Regions from separate parts of the Psychromonas ingrahamii 37 genome, predicted to be linked through region 3. Evidence: predicted binding sites of a transcription regulator. Region 3 holds the regulator's gene; each other region holds the start of a gene.
The links. The regulator LexA, encoded in region 3, represses DNA repair genes until DNA is damaged. The targets are predictions, from matches to a motif close to TACTGTATNNNNATACAGTA.
Positions count from the first base shown of each region.

Region 1: a site for LexA is predicted at 1,381-1,400, ahead of recA (recombinase RecA). Genes of this name have one in related genera too.
Region 2: a site for LexA is predicted at 4,292-4,311, ahead of PING_RS12690 (DNA topoisomerase III). Genes of this name have one in related genera too.

Region 1 covers NC_008709.1:4,176,691-4,181,954, forward strand. The annotation lists gene recA (recombinase RecA) at 235-1,311, opposite strand; gene PING_RS17465 (CinA family protein) at 1,457-1,954, opposite strand; gene mutS (DNA mismatch repair protein MutS) at 2,046-4,616, shown strand; gene PING_RS17475 (EF-hand domain-containing protein) at 5,129-5,264, opposite strand, start outside.
Region 2 covers NC_008709.1:3,008,648-3,013,911, forward strand. The annotation lists gene PING_RS12680 (ATP-grasp domain-containing protein) at 1-471, opposite strand, end outside; gene PING_RS12685 (M20 family metallopeptidase) at 944-2,035, shown strand; gene PING_RS12690 (DNA topoisomerase III) at 2,346-4,277, opposite strand; gene PING_RS12695 (hypothetical protein) at 4,458-4,988, shown strand; tRNA gene PING_RS12700 (tRNA-Val) at 5,134-5,209, shown strand.
Region 3 covers NC_008709.1:138,731-143,994, forward strand. The annotation lists gene PING_RS00600 (type II secretion system protein M) at 1-392, shown strand, start outside; gene PING_RS00605 (type II secretion system protein N) at 430-1,182, shown strand; gene lexA (transcriptional repressor LexA) at 1,312-1,941, shown strand; gene PING_RS00615 (SCO family protein) at 2,036-2,674, shown strand; gene PING_RS00620 (MATE family efflux transporter) at 2,881-4,179, shown strand; gene PING_RS00625 (GNAT family N-acetyltransferase) at 4,322-4,804, opposite strand; gene metA (homoserine O-acetyltransferase MetA) at 4,940-5,264, shown strand, end outside.

The DNA.
Region 1 (5,264 bases), 520 kb from region 3:
TTAATCCTCGCCTTTTTAAAATTCATGGCAATAAAGGAAGGATAATAATAACAGTCTGAAATTGATCTTATCTGGTAACGTTTCTAAGGTTGATTCTTTCTATTACTAAAATGGCTATTAGCTTAATCATTGCAAACTGTCATCTGGCAAACAAAAAAAGCGTGAAATATCACGCCTTTTTGTTTGCCCTGTTGCATAGTCTGTAGCACAGCCATACAAATTTAATTGAGCTAATTAACCCTCTGAGGCAGTTACTTTTTTATCTTCAGTTACTTTTTTCTCTGCAATTATTTTTTTATCTTCAATGACTTCTGCTTTCGGCATTAACGCTTCGCGAATTTTAGCTTCAAGCTCTTCGGCTGATGCCGGGTTATCTTTTAAATACTGGCTTGCATTGCTCTTACCTTGACCAATTTTAGCACCATTGTACGAGTACCAAGAACCCGCTTTTTCAACAAACTCTTGTTTAACACCTAAGTCAACCAACTCACCGAAATGGTTAATACCTTTACCATATAGAATCTGAAACTCTGCTTGCTTAAAAGGTGGCGCGACTTTATTTTTAACCACTTTTACGCGTGTTTCATTACCAATAATTTCTTCACCGTTTTTAATCGCGCCAATACGGCGGATATCTAAACGAACAGAAGCATAGAACTTAAGCGCATTACCACCCGTAGTCGTTTCGGGATTGCCAAACATAACACCGATCTTCATGCGGATTTGGTTAATGAAAATAACCATAGTATTGGTCTGTTTGATGTTCCCGGTTAATTTACGTAATGCTTGCGACATTAAACGTGCTTGCAGACCCATGTGTGAATCACCCATATCGCCTTCAATCTCAGCTTTAGGTGTTAACGCGGCAACGGAATCTACCACCACCACACCTACTGCACCAGAGCGCACCAGCATGTCACAGATTTCTAATGCTTGCTCACCGGTATCCGGCTGAGAGATAAGCAGGTTGTCAACATCCACGCCGAGTTTTTTGGCATAAGTCGGATCAAGTGCATGTTCGGCATCAATAAATGCACAGGTTTTACCTTGTTTTTGCGCTTCGGCAATAACTTGTAAGGTTAGGGTTGTCTTACCCGAACTCTCCGGACCATAAACTTCAACACAACGGCCGTAGGGCAAGCCACCTATACCCAACGCAACATCCAAACTTAATGAGCCAGTTGAAACAGAATCAATTTCCATCGATGCTGCATCATCACCTAAACGCATGATTGAACCTTTACCAAATTGTTTTTCAATTTGTCCAAGGGCTGCGGCTAATGCTTTATCTTTGTTTTTATCCTGACTCATTTTATCTCCAGATTTGTGTGATCATGCTTTTATTTAACTGTATATGCACTCAGTATTTGGGACTAAGTATACTGTTGATTTACACAGTATCAAGTGCTTTTTATGTTTTTATCATCCGTCCAGTGTAATCAGTGTATTCGCCTAATCATTCTATATCAATGGCCTCAATTAAACCAAGTAATGCGAGGCGTATCGCCTGCGTTCGAACTTCAGAACGGTCGCCGGTAAATAAATATGTTTCAGTTTTACTGGTCGAATGAACGTTATACCAAGAGATGCACACAGTGCCAACGGGTTTTTCATCGCTGCCACCTTCAGGCCCTGCAATCCCACTAATGGCCACCGCGATATCCGCATCAGAATGGGTTACCGCACCAACAGCCATTGCTTCAACCACCTGCTCAGAAACTGCGCCAAAGCCTTTAATCACCGATTTTTCGACGCCTAACATCTGTATTTTCGCTTGATCGCTATAGGTCACAAAACCTCGGTCAAACCACTGTGAACTTCCAGAAATCTCAGTAATAGCGTATGCTACACCACCACCGGTACAGGATTCTGCGGTCGTGACAACGAACCCAGCCTGGTTGAGTTTGTCGCCTAGGACTTGCGCTAATTCTTGAACGGTTCTTTCAGTGAACATAAGTTTTCTCCAATAAAGATCCAATACAATTGGAAATGTAAATTCAAGTGTTCTTATTATATAAAGTTATCATCTATTAAGTGTATTCATTATGACGCTAAGTGCGCAACAATTACAACAACATACCCCAATGATGCAACAATTTTTAACCATCAAGAGCGAAGTGCCCGACACTCTCCTTTTTTATCGCATGGGTGATTTTTACGAATTATTTTTTGATGATGCACGTAAAGCCTCACAGCTTCTGGGTATTTCTTTAACCCAACGTGGTAAAACCGGTGGTAATGCCATACCCATGGCCGGTGTTCCATACCATAGTGTAGAAGGATATTTAGCAAAATTAATTGCAATGGGAGAATCCATTGCAATTTGCGAGCAAATAGGTGATCCAGCCACTTCAAAAGGGCCTGTTGAACGAAAATTGGTGCGTATTATCACGCCGGGTACTGTTACCGATGAAGCTTTACTTAACGATCGTCAGGACAATTTATTATGCTCGGTCTACCAGTTACAAAATAGCTTTGGCATTGCGTCATTAGATCTTGGTAGCGGTCGTTTTATTATTAATCAATTCCAGCATACTGAAACCTTACAAGCAGAACTACAACGCCTTAATCCTGCCGAGCTTTTATATCCTGAAAACTTTGAACATATGGATTTAATAGAGCACCTACAAACCATTCGTCGCCGCCCTGAATGGGAATTTGAGCTGGCCACCAGCAAAAAAATATTAAATCAACAATTTTCCACCAAGGATTTAATCGGATTTGGTGTAGAAAAAGCAGAGGTTGCGCTTTGTGCCGCAGGCGCGTTACTGCAGTATATTAAAGATACCCAACGCACCAGTTTGCCACATTTACAATCGATCCAGTTAGAAAAAAATATTGACAGTGTTATTTTAGATGCTGCAACACGAAAAAACTTAGAGTTAACCCAGAACCTTTCCGGCGGCTTTGATAATACCTTAGCTGAAGTACTGGATTTCACCGTCACACCAATGGGAAGCAGACTATTAAAACGTTGGATACATCAACCGATCCGCAATTTTAATACGCTAACTTACCGCCAAACGATGATCCAAACCTTAATCGAACAGGATCTAAGCAGTGCCCTGGCTGACCCCCTAAAACAGATTGGTGATGTTGAACGTGTTATTGCCCGATTGGCATTACGCTCTGCCCGTCCACGCGATTTAACGCGCTTGCGTACCGCTTTTTCACTCTTACCAGAACTCCAGCACCTGATCGCAGACCTGCCAACTGAATTAGTCGGTAAGCTCAATAAAGAGATGGGACTTTACCCAGAGCTGCTGACATTATTAGAAAAAGCAGTCATTGATAATCCACCAGTTATTATTCGCGACGGTGGGGTTATCAAAGAGGGTTATAATGAAGAGTTAGACCAGTGGCGAAATCTTGCCAAAGGCGCAACCGATTATCTTGAGCAACTTGAAACTCGCGAACGTCAGGCAACCGGCATCAGCACCTTAAAAGTAGGCTATAACCGTGTGCATGGTTATTATATAGAAACCAGTCGTTCACAATCAGATATTGTTCCTGCCCACTACATCCGCCGGCAGACACTGAAAAATACCGAACGTTATATTATTGCTGAATTAAAAGAGCATGAAGATAAGGTTTTATCGAGCCGAGGCAAAGCGCTCGCCTTAGAAAAAAAGCTCTATGAGCAGTTAATCGACCTGTTATTACCGCATCTGCAAAATTTACAGTCAACCGCGCAAGCACTGGCCGAGTTAGATGTCCTTAATAACCTTGCAGAACGCGCTGTGACACTCAATTATGTGCGCCCTACCTTACAAGCTGAAAATGGTATTGAGATTGAAGAAGGCCGTCATCCGGTCGTTGAACAAGTGAGTAAAACACCTTTTATTGCCAATCCGGTTATGCTTAATGATAAGCGTCGTATGCTGATTATTACGGGTCCTAATATGGGCGGAAAATCCACTTATATGCGCCAGGTTGCACTAATGGTATTAATGGCACATATCGGCAGTTTCATCCCTGCTCAGCAGGCAAAAATAGGCCCTGTGGATCGTATTTTCACACGGATTGGTGCATCGGATGATCTTGCCAGTGGACGTTCCACTTTTATGGTTGAGATGACCGAAACGGCTAATATTTTGCATAATGCCACCAAAAACAGTTTGGTATTAATGGATGAAATAGGCCGGGGCACCAGTACTTTTGACGGTTTATCTCTGGCTTGGGCATGTGCTGAACAATTAGCCAAAAAAATCCAAGCCTACACGCTTTTTGCAACGCATTATTTTGAGTTAACCAAGCTACCTGAAAATATTCCCGAGTTAGTCAATGTTCACCTGGATGCCGTTGAACATGGTGATGCTATTGCCTTTTTGCATGCAGTACAGGAAGGTGCCGCTAATAAAAGTTACGGTTTGCAGGTTGCCGCATTAGCGGGTGTGCCAAAAGAGGTGGTGAGTAATGCCAAAAATATATTACGTCAATTAGAATTAGGCTCGCAGCCTCAAGCGAACTTAAATGAAAAACCGCTGCAGACAACCTTAGCTTTTGATGACGCGCAAACGAATCAGGCTCTGCTATTATTGGCCAACATTAATCCCGATGAGTTAACCCCCAAAAAAGCGCTGGAGTTAATTTATTTATTAAAAGAGCGGGCTTAGTGCCTTCGGACTTAAATAAGCTATTGATTTTAATGATAAAATGTGTCTGGTACATTTTTTAAAAACATTAAAGGTATTACCACAGAGGACACAGAGACGCTGCGCTACACAGAGTAAAGGCTAAGAAAAAAGTTACTAAGCTGGTTATTATTTTGTGTTTTCCTCCTTTAACTCTGTTGAAGAAGAAGAAGAATTGAAACAAAGTTTCGCAGTCTGATGAAGTGTCTGTGGTGAATTTTTTGTAAGAATATTAAGGGCATAATGAAATTAGGTCATGAATATATAATAGATCCGTTACTACTAGTGTAAACGTAGCTTGATGGATATAAAAATAACCGGGTAGTGGACTGCCCGGTTATTTTGAGTGCGCTGCTTTTACTGTTTTACCCTGCGACGGTTATTAGTAGTTGCTAGATGCTGATTAAACTCTTCCTAGCTAAGCTGCGCATCGCCATTCAAATCCAGCTCTTCAAAAGTGAACATAACTGCCCAGTTATTTTGAGTGCTGCTTTTTATTGTTTTAACCTGCGACTATTATTAGTAATTGCTAGATGCTGATTAAACTCTTCCTGGCTAAGCTGCGCATCGCCATTCAAATCCAGCTCTTTAAAAGTGAACATATTGGCATTTTGATTTGCGCCCAGACCA
Region 2 (5,264 bases), 1.7 Mb from region 3:
CCCTCCCCAGCCATCGGTCGGCTTATAGACAACTTGGCCTTGCCAATCACTGACTGTTTTTTTTAATAATGAAATATCATCACAATGAATCATGCGATATTCAGCTGTTCTTATTCCGGCATGATTTAATGCATGAGCGGTTAAAAACTTATCTTCAGTCAAAGCAAAAGCATCATAATTATTAAGGGTAGAAGTCGTTTGATTAAGTAATTGATACATATATAATTGAAAGGTTGATTGCTCTCCTGCATTATAGGAGAAAAAAGCGTTTAAGTTTTCCATATTAATACCGTTACAAATAATTTCACCTCCAGATGCATAAGCATGTCCGAGATTGAGATCTGTTATGGTCCTTATGCCTTTTTTTGTAAGAATCTCGATTAATTTTTGCTGTATTTCAATCCCCCCACCGTTTTTATATAACCATATTCCAACCGTTGGTTCTGAGCCTATCCTTTTATTACTACTCATTATTTGATTGCCCCGTTTCGAAGTACATCTCGTTGTATAAATAATGCTAGATATTTTTATGATTAAATAAAACGCTCCACCTATACATTTATATCAAGTATAAAATTAGCACAAAAAAATGAATTATTTATAACAAAAAGAAATTAAATAATGACTAATTTAAATGGTTTTTGCTAATTTATCTGTTAAAAAAGGTCAATATCTCTCCTGCCTAAATAATACTTTTGTTATTCGATCATTCATTGCGTTGTTGTGTACTAAGATTAGGCGTACGAATCATTTAACAGCCTTTTTTAGGCCAATATCATCTTTTTATGTGAAATAAATAAAGTATGAATAACGTAAAATTTTTACGCTAAGTGCTTATCTTTATAGTGCAAAAATTTAATTTTTGGTATTCGTCTTGGTTAATAATGTTGAAGTTTTCTTTTATTGAGGCAATATTAATCAAAGAGTTAGATAGGGAAAAGCCATGGATTTTTCGGAATTAGCCAGCATTATTAATTTGAATTCATATACCAAGAATAAAAGTGGTGTCGATAAAAATGGTCTTATTTTCCGTGGATGGCTGGAAGCGCTTGGTTATAAATGCACCGTATTTCCACGGACAGAGATTGGAGATCATCTGTTATTTAATGCTTCCTTCCAAAAAGGAAAAAAACGCGTTTTATTATTGGGACATTTAGACACGGTTTTTCCTCCTAATACATTTACGGCTTTTTCAGAAGATGATGAGTGGGTATATGGCCCTGGAGTCTGTGATATGAAAGGGGGAAACATCGTTGCCCTTGAAGCGTTACGAGCCGTAAGCGCTGAGCATGGCGCAATCAGTAATATTGATATGTTATTGGTTAGCGACGAAGAAAGCGGCAGTGATGACAGTAAAAAGTTAACAGCTGAATTGGCAAAAGATTATGATCTTTGCTTGGTTTTTGAAGCGGCAGGTGTTGATCATGAAGTGGTCATCGGCCGGAAAGGAGTGGGTACTTTTACTATTTCATTATTAGGTAAGGCGGCTCATGCAGGCAACCATTATATTAATGGATATAATGCTAATTTAGCCGCTGCACATATGATTATAAAACTAACCGAGTTAACTGATTTAATCAAAGGAACGACAGTCAATGCGGGTAAATTTAGTGGAGGAATTGGCGCAAATACGATATCACCGACAGCTGAAATTATTGTCGAAATACGTTATACCCAAAGCCAAGAAAAAGAACGATTACTGCTTAGTATTAAAGCGATTGTTAATCAGACATTTGTTGAAGGCGTGACAGCAACCATGACCGGGGGAATACAGCGTGATGTTATGCAGCCATCTGATAAGCAAGCACAATTATTAAAGCAGCTGGAGAGCATACTAGGCTATCCGCTTAAAACAGAAAAACGTGGTGGCGTCAGTGATGCTAATATAGTGTCCTCTGCTGGTGTCGCAACCCTTGATGGTTTTGGTCCTTTTGGTGATGGTGATCATACTGTTCATGAACGTGCTAAAAAAACAAGTTTTCTTCGACGTATAGATGAAGTGACCAGGATATTACGCGCATTTAATATGAGATAATTTTCCTCTCATTAAATGCGAAAGCTCGAAGCTCGTAGGCCGCGCACCAATTACCACGGCTGCAGTGCATAGAATGCACCCTACCGATAACTTCCTCCCACCGTCATCCCCGAGGTGTTTTGTTGGGGATCTAAACGTGCGATGTCGGGGTATTTTCTGCTCGTAGGCCGCGCACCGATTACCACGGCTGCAGTGCATAGAATTCACCCTACCGATAACTATTCAGCTCGAAGCTCGCAAGCCCGAAGCTCGGAACTCGCAGCCCAAACCCCGAAGCTGGAAAATCACAGTTTAATTTCTTTGGGCATTATTAACTGCCTTTCTTTTTAAAAGTGCCTTTTTTTGTTGATTTTTTTCTGTAGGTTTTCTTAAAAACATTGCCACTGCTTGGTAAATTCGCCAATGCCCGCGGCCCGTCTGCAATTGCCTTTTCTATAATGCTTTTAAGCTGATTTTGTAATGGCACAACAAATCCCTGATAACTTTGCTCTTTTTGACTGATAGCATTTAATTCCATCTCCCATTGCGCGGTCATATCAGGCAGGGTCAACATTTCCGGCAGACTTTCAATTAACTTTCTGCCGGTCTCAGTTGCTTTAATAAGTTTACCCGTGCGCTGCAGAAACAAACGTTTAAACAGCAGCTCAATAATCCCCGCTCGGGTCGCTTCCGTGCCCAGACCATCGGTTTCTTTCAACACAGCTTTCAATTCTCCGTCTTTCACATAACGGGCAATATTACTCATTGCGGCTAACAGAGTAGCATCCGTAAAATAGGCTGGCGGCTGAGTGTTTTTTTCAATCACCTCACCTTTATCACAAAACAACTTTTGCCCTTTGCTAAGCGCAGGTAAATAACTGTCTTTCTCCTGCTTATCAAATAATACTTTCCACCCGTCGCTGATTTTAGCTTTTGCTTTACTGATAAATAAGCCGTTATTTATTTCAATTTCAGCCACGCATTCACCGTAATGATAATCGGCATAAAACTGGCATAAATACTGACGGGCAATTAAAGCGTAAATATTTTGTGAGGCAGTATCTAAACTCGTTAAAGACTGATGTTTATCCGTTGGAATTATCGCATGATGGGCATCAACCTTCTTATCGTTCCAGGCACGGCTCTGCAAAGAAATATCAGCATTACTGACCGCCTTTTTTAAAGCAGGCTGGTTATTAGCAATCGCCCGGGTCACTGATCCGGCTTGAGAAAGATGATTTTTAGGCAGATAACGGGAATCAGAACGCGGGTAAGTAATCAGCTTATATTTTTCATACAATGCCTGACAAATATCCAATACTTCCAGCGCCGTGTAGCTAAAACGCTTGGCAGCATCAATCTGTAACGCCGATAAGTTATAGGGTAAAGGCGCAACCTGCTTTTTATTTTTAGCCGTAAAGCTTTTTACCACAGCGTGTTGCTGAGAAATACGCTGCGCGACATTCTCTGCCAACTTTTTAACCAGTACACGCCCCTCGTGATCCTGATATTTTTCGCAGGCTTCACTGGGCTTCCATTTGGCCGTAAAGGCAGCAACATTTTCAGGTTTGAGTGTCGTTAAGTGTGCTTCCACTTCATAAAAGGGTTTACTCACAAAAACTTCAATCTCTTTATCGCGCCTTGCCACCAAGCCTAATAAAGGTGTTTGCACTCGCCCCACCGAGATAACCCCCTGATAACCTGACTTTTGTGCCTGTAAGGTATAAACTCGTGTCAAATTTAGCCCATATAACCAGTCAGCACGCGTTCTCGCAAGCGCCGAGGTTGATAATGCAATAAACTCCTGATTAGAGCGTAATTGCTGAAGCGAACGTTTTACCGCATTGGTGGTTAAATCACTGACCAAACAGCGCTCAACCTGTTTTAATTTATTGCCCTTAACACCGCTGAAATGAATCACCTCATCCACAAGCAACTGGCCTTCGCGGTCGGGGTCGCCAACATGCACAAGGTTATCAGCCTGTTTGATCAGTTTTTTTAATATACTCAGTTGTTTACTGGTGCGCGGTGTTGATTTTAATTTCCAGTTTTCGGGAATAATCGGCAGGTGTTCGAATTTCCATTTTTTATATTCGGGATCATAAGCCTCGGGATCAACCTGAGTTAACAGATGCCCGATGCACCAGCTTACAACATCTCCATTACCAACATAAATACAACCGTCTGCTTTACGATGCGGTTTTGGTAGCGCATCAGCAATCGCACGTGCCAGGCTTGGTTTTTCGGCAATATAAAGTTTCATGGCACCTTCATTTAAACTGTTTTTTTACACAGTAGTCTACTGATATAAAAAATTCAAGTTTAAAGCATCATTAATGGAACTATTAGGCTCTATCACTGACTAACAGTGAACTGACTAACAGGACAGCCAGAAACAATTGGTATCCTTCTCGTATTTACTTCTCTCTTTGGTAGCAAATTAATGAAAAGATGTATTCCGTTTATAATATTCAGCCCTTTATTACTTTCTCTTATGGCATGTAATGATCAAACCGCATCCTATTCAATGAACCAGGAAAATGCACAAAACCAACAGACAGTAACAGAGATAGCTGCCACCGATGAGCAACAAACAGACACTCATAGTGTCCCAAAATCAGCTAAACAACTGTGGCAGGAAAGCCAACAATTAAGTAAAGACATTTGGGAAAAAAGTAAACAGTCGGGTGAGCAACTATTGGATAAAGGCAAAAAATCAGGCAATGAAGCTTTACAAAAGAGTAAAAAAACAACCGATGAGTTATGGCAATCGACCAAAGAAAATTCCCATGAGATTTGGATTGATACGCAAGAAAGCAGTGCCGGCGTGTGGGATGATGTCAAAGATAAAGGTAAACAGGTTTGGTTAGACGGTAATAAAGCATTAGAAACACTAATCAAAACCAAAGAACAAACAACCGAGTCTGAAAAAGAGACAGAGCAAAAAACACAATTACTCGATGATGAAAACTAGATATTCGCTTATTTTTGTTACAGTTAAGTGTTTTTGTTTAAATATGAACAAAAAAACATCAAACAGACTGGAATATAAAAAGAATTATTGACACTTTGGCTGCCATAAAGCAAAATCACTTCGCTTCCATAGCAACCAACTAAACGCTCGCTTAGCTCAGTTGGTAGAGTACCGCCATGACATGGCGTGGGTCACTGGTTCGAGTCCAGTAGCGAGCACCAAAATCTTGTTTTATACCATCCCATAACGTCCAAAATAAAAAATAAACCCCATTAA
Region 3 (5,264 bases):
TTATTTACTGGGGCATATGGCAGCCGCTGTCTATCGGGCTTGATAATAGTGAAAATCAATTACAGCGAGCCCAGCAGACCTTATCCACCACCCAACAGCGCGCAACTCTTTTAGTTAGCGCGGGTGTAGGACAAGGATCCGCTGTGAGTGAAAACCAAAATGTTACCCAGATAGTCACCATCAGTGCGCAACAAAATGGTATTACTTTCTCCCGTATTATAAACCGCAATGAACAAGTTGAAGTGCAGGTAAGTAATGTTGAATTTGACCGTTTCATTAACTGGGTTTCCGTATTAAGCTCGCAATACTCAGTGTCGGTTCTCAATGCGGATATATCTCGTGCAGATGAAGAAGGTTATATTAAAGTCACTCGCCTTTCCCTTGGGTATTAAATCATGCCTTTAACTCTGCCAAAGAGATCCCATCTTCATGAAAATTAAGTTTATTATATTCTTTGTATCTTTTTATCTGGTCGCGTTGCTTGCCACCTTACCGGCAACTGCATTATTGCGTTTTATCCCTCAAAACACGGGGCTCCAGATTGCCGGTGTTTCCGGCTCTGCATGGCAGGGCGAAGCCGCGTTATTATCCTATAACAAAAAACTTAACCTGCAGCGCGTCTCATGGGATGTAGATTGGTTCGCATTGGCTGCTTTGCAGATTAAACTGAATGTTAAATTTAACAATGGTCAGAATGCCATGTCAGGAAAAGGTTTTGTTAAATTAGGTCTTTCCGGGCTGGCGATTGAAAATGTGTTGCTTGATTTAAGTGCTCAGGAATTGCTCTCCTATGCAGATTTACCCATTCCTGTTGAAGCATCGGGCGATATTACCCTGGTAATAAAAGAGGCATCACAGGGTGAACCCTATTGCGATACATTGGATGGTTTTTTTGTTTGGAAAAATGCTGGGATCAACAGTGATCTTGGTAAAATAGATTTAACCACTATGAACATTAATTTGAGTTGTGATAAGGGTAATGCAGTGGCTATTTTGCAGCAGGAATCAGAACAGCTAAGCAGCAACATTAATATCTTATTGCAGCAAGGTGGTGCTTACCGGCTAGTCGGAACAGTTAAAGGCAGTAATAAACTTAGTCCTGACATAAATCAGGCACTCTCCTTTTTGGGGCCAAAAGATGCTTCTGGTGCTACTGTAGTGCGCTTTAATGGCCGTTTGTAGAGATGCTTAAAGCAGGAAAAAATTATTTGTGATGGATTGACTCAAAAATATTGTTTGGAACTAGATTAACTCCATGTATGAATATACACTGTTCATGTTTACAGTTAAATTTAGCGTGGAGATTAAATAATGAAAGAGCTAACCAAGCGTCAAAATGAAGTATTGGATGTGATCAAAGATCAAATATTAAAGACGGGAATGCCTCCTACACGAGTTGAATTAGCTAAGATCCTTGGTTTTCGAAGCGCTAATGCAGCAGAAGAGCACCTTAAAGCTTTAGCGCGTAAAGGTGCGATTGAAATTTTAGCAGGCACATCTCGTGGAATCCGTCTTTTGGGTGAGCATCAACATAATGAAAAAGCGCACCAGGACGGATTGCCTCTTATTGGTCAAGTCGCTGCAGGTGAACCGATTTTAGCTCAGCAGCATATTGAAACCTATTATGATGTTGATCCTGCTTTATTTCACCCTAGTGCTGATTTTTTACTGCGAGTGCAGGGTGAAAGCATGAAAGATATCGGTATTATGGATGGTGATCTGCTGGCTGTACATAAAACCCAAGATATCAAAAACGGGCAAGTGGTCATCGCCCGTGTTGAAGATGATGTAACAGTCAAACGTTTTTATCGAGAAGGCCGCCAGGTGATATTAAAAGCAGAAAACAATGATTTTGGTCCGATTAAAATAGACCTTGCATATCAATCTTTTGATATCGAAGGGATAGCCGTTGGTGTCATTCGAACAGCAGATTGGATGTAATGTCAGCTGTTTTATTTACAGTCTGGCTGTAGTATGAATTGAGCACATTTACCCTCTTTAGATAAGATGATTTTTAATTTAACGGGTTATTGAAATGAAAAAAATATTACTCTTTATAATGCCGTTCTTTCTGTTGTTCTTTCTATTATTAGGACGAGCACAGTTTAAAAATGACTTAACTCAGAATGAATCTTTAATTTTATTTAAAGAAGGTAAAAGTTTAATCGATTTTTCCTTTGATGTGGCAGGAGGTGAACATTTTACTAATCAAGATTTACAAGGAAAATGGACACTTTTCTTTATTGGTTACACTTTTTGTCCTGATATCTGTCCAACGACCTTAGCGCATCTTGATAGTGTTTACCCAAAATTAACAGCACAACCCTATGACGATATACAAATTGTATTTGTCTCGGTTGATCCAAACCGTGATAAAGCCGAGGAATTAGCGGAATATGTACATTACTTTAATTCCGAATTTATAGGTGTGACGAGTACGCACAAACAGCTATGGCCTGTTGTACAAAATTTAGGGTTGATTTACAGCATTGTGGACCAGGGAGTGGGAGATCCCTATTATTTGGTGGATCACAGTGCTTCAATTGTATTAATTAATCCCAAAGGTGAGCATCACGCCTCTTTTCAAGCGACAATAAATGCAGAAGGCATCTTCAGTGTGAAGATGGACTTAATGGTAGAAAACATCCATCAAATGTATAAAAACTGGCATTAAAGCAAATCCACTGGGTAAGTGGTTTATCTTTCTAGCATTGAGTTTATGGATATAATTTTAATCTGAGTGATGCGGATAGCTGTTTTTATCTTTGCATGAGTTATGCAAAGCGCTCACTGTGTTTACAATTGAGTATTTTTATCATGATAAAATCCCCCCTTTTCAATTTAACTATCCACCAGAAAATATTCGCAATTGCATTTCCGATGATGATTTCAAATATTAGCGTGCCATTACTTGGCCTTGTTGATACGGCCGTGATTGGGCATATGCCGGAATCATACTACTTAGCGGGAGTCGCAGTAGGCTCGATGATTGTGACGCTTATTTTCTGGATGCTGGGTTTTTTAAGAATGTCGACCACCGGATTAGTCGCACAGGCTTATGGAGCGGGTGATCATCAGCAAATTATTCGCTTGTTGTTACAAGCTATTCTAGTCGCTTTGTTGTTAGCTATTGCCATTTTACTCTTACAAAAACCTTTGATTATATTGGCCTTAAAATTTATTGAGGGTAGTGAGCAAGTTCTTTTTTATGCACAGTTATATTTTAATATCCGTATTTGGAGCGCGCCAGCAGCTTTGATTAATATGGCGTTATTAGGTTGGTTACTGGGTATGCAAAATGCCAAAGTACCTATGTTTTTACTGATTATTAGCAATGCCATCAATATTGGTTTAGACGTATTATTTGTGGTGTTTTTGGATTGGGGAGTTGCAGGAGTGGCCTGGGCATCTCTATTCGCTGATTATATTTCTTTATTGTGCGGTTTATTACTTGTTAAAAATCACATTAAGCCTTTTTATAAACAGGGAGATTTACTTAAATTAAGTAAACAACTTAGCGATTTAAATTCTCTTAAAAAATTTATTTTATTGAACCGTGATATATTTATTCGCACTTTATGTATACAAGTCACCTTTGCGTTTATGACGATTCAGGGGGTTAAATTGGGAGATGCTGTTGTTTCTGCAAATTTAGTGTTGATGCATTTTCTATTACTTATCTCTTTTTCTATGGATGGTCTTGCTTATGCAGCCGAAGCACTTGTCGGGAAAAGTATCGGTACACGTTGTTTAATAAAATTAAAAGAAAGTGTTTATGTCACTTTATTTTGGTCGGTTATTTTTAGCTTATTGCAGCTCCTGTTATTTTACGTTTATGGGCAGTGGATTATTGCGCAGATAACATCGATTGAAAGTGTGCAAAAAGAGGCGCTCAGCTATTTGCCCTGGTTAGTTATTATTCCGATAACATCAGTATTAGGTTTTATTTTTGATGGGATTTTTATCGGTATGACACGTGCCAAGGAGATGCGTAATAGTCTTATTTTTTCTCTTTTGCTGGTCTATTTCCCCGTTTGGTTTCTATTTTCAGAACAGGGTAACCACGCCTTGTGGATAGCAATGAATGCTTTTATGCTTGCCCGCGGATTAAGCCTTGCATGGATTTATAGGCAACTTAGTAAAAAAGACCAACTAATACCAAAAGAACTAAAAAGGTGATTACTTTTGCTGGTTAAAATCATTGATCACTTCATTAATTCTTTTGGTATGATCCGCTAGCCCCTTTTAGCTTTTATTAAATCACAATGTCGAGCGGTTAGGGCTAGTTGAGCCATCAGTAATCTTTAATTTAAGCTTATTGTTAATATAAAGATTTAGTCCAAAACAGCGCACTGCCACATTTTGGATCTAGTACATAATCAGAGTAACCTAATTTGCTATAGGCATTTTTTGCAATAGTATTACCTTCTAACACCTCAAGAGTGATTTTACAGCAATCGCGAAGCTTTGCGATCTCCTCTATTTTTTTAAATAATAATGATGTTAGACCCTGCCCTCTAAAATCTTGATAGACAACAACATCATGGATATTAAAAAGTGGTTTACAAGCAAATGTTGAAAACCCCTCTATTGCCGTTAACAGTGCAGCGGGTTTATTGTTCGAAAATATTAATACAATAAAAATATCATTACGTTTTAATAAGGTTGGAATCAGGTTTTGTTTTGCAAAATTTGAAAGATCTTGACCTCCTCCCATTGGATCTGATGCGTAGTGTGACATCAAATGCAGATAAGCCTTGGCGTGTTCAGTGTGTGATAAATCAGCCTGTACAATATTAAACATTAGGACCCCTTGAATAATTTTTTTTTCTAGTGCGATAATATCATTTAGAAGGATTTTTTAGCAGTATTAATAAAATTAGTGTTAGACTTCTGGATGTCCAAATAAAAATATATTCTAATATGGGGTTTTAAAATTATGCCAATTCGTATTTCTGATGATCTGCCAGCTGCTGATATTTTAAGGTCAGAAAATATTTTTACTATGTCTGAATCGCGCGCTAGCCTTCAGAATATCCGTCCTTTACGTGTTTTGATTCTTAATTTGATGCCGAAAAAAATTGAAACAGAAACACAAATAATGCGTTTGTTATCTAATACACCATTACAAGTAAATGTTGAATTAATACGAGTAGATGCCCGCGCATCACGCAACACCCCGAAAGAGCACTTAGACAAATTTTACAGTGATTTTGACCGAGTCAAAAATCAAAAGTGGGATGGTTTTGTGATTACCGGGGCAC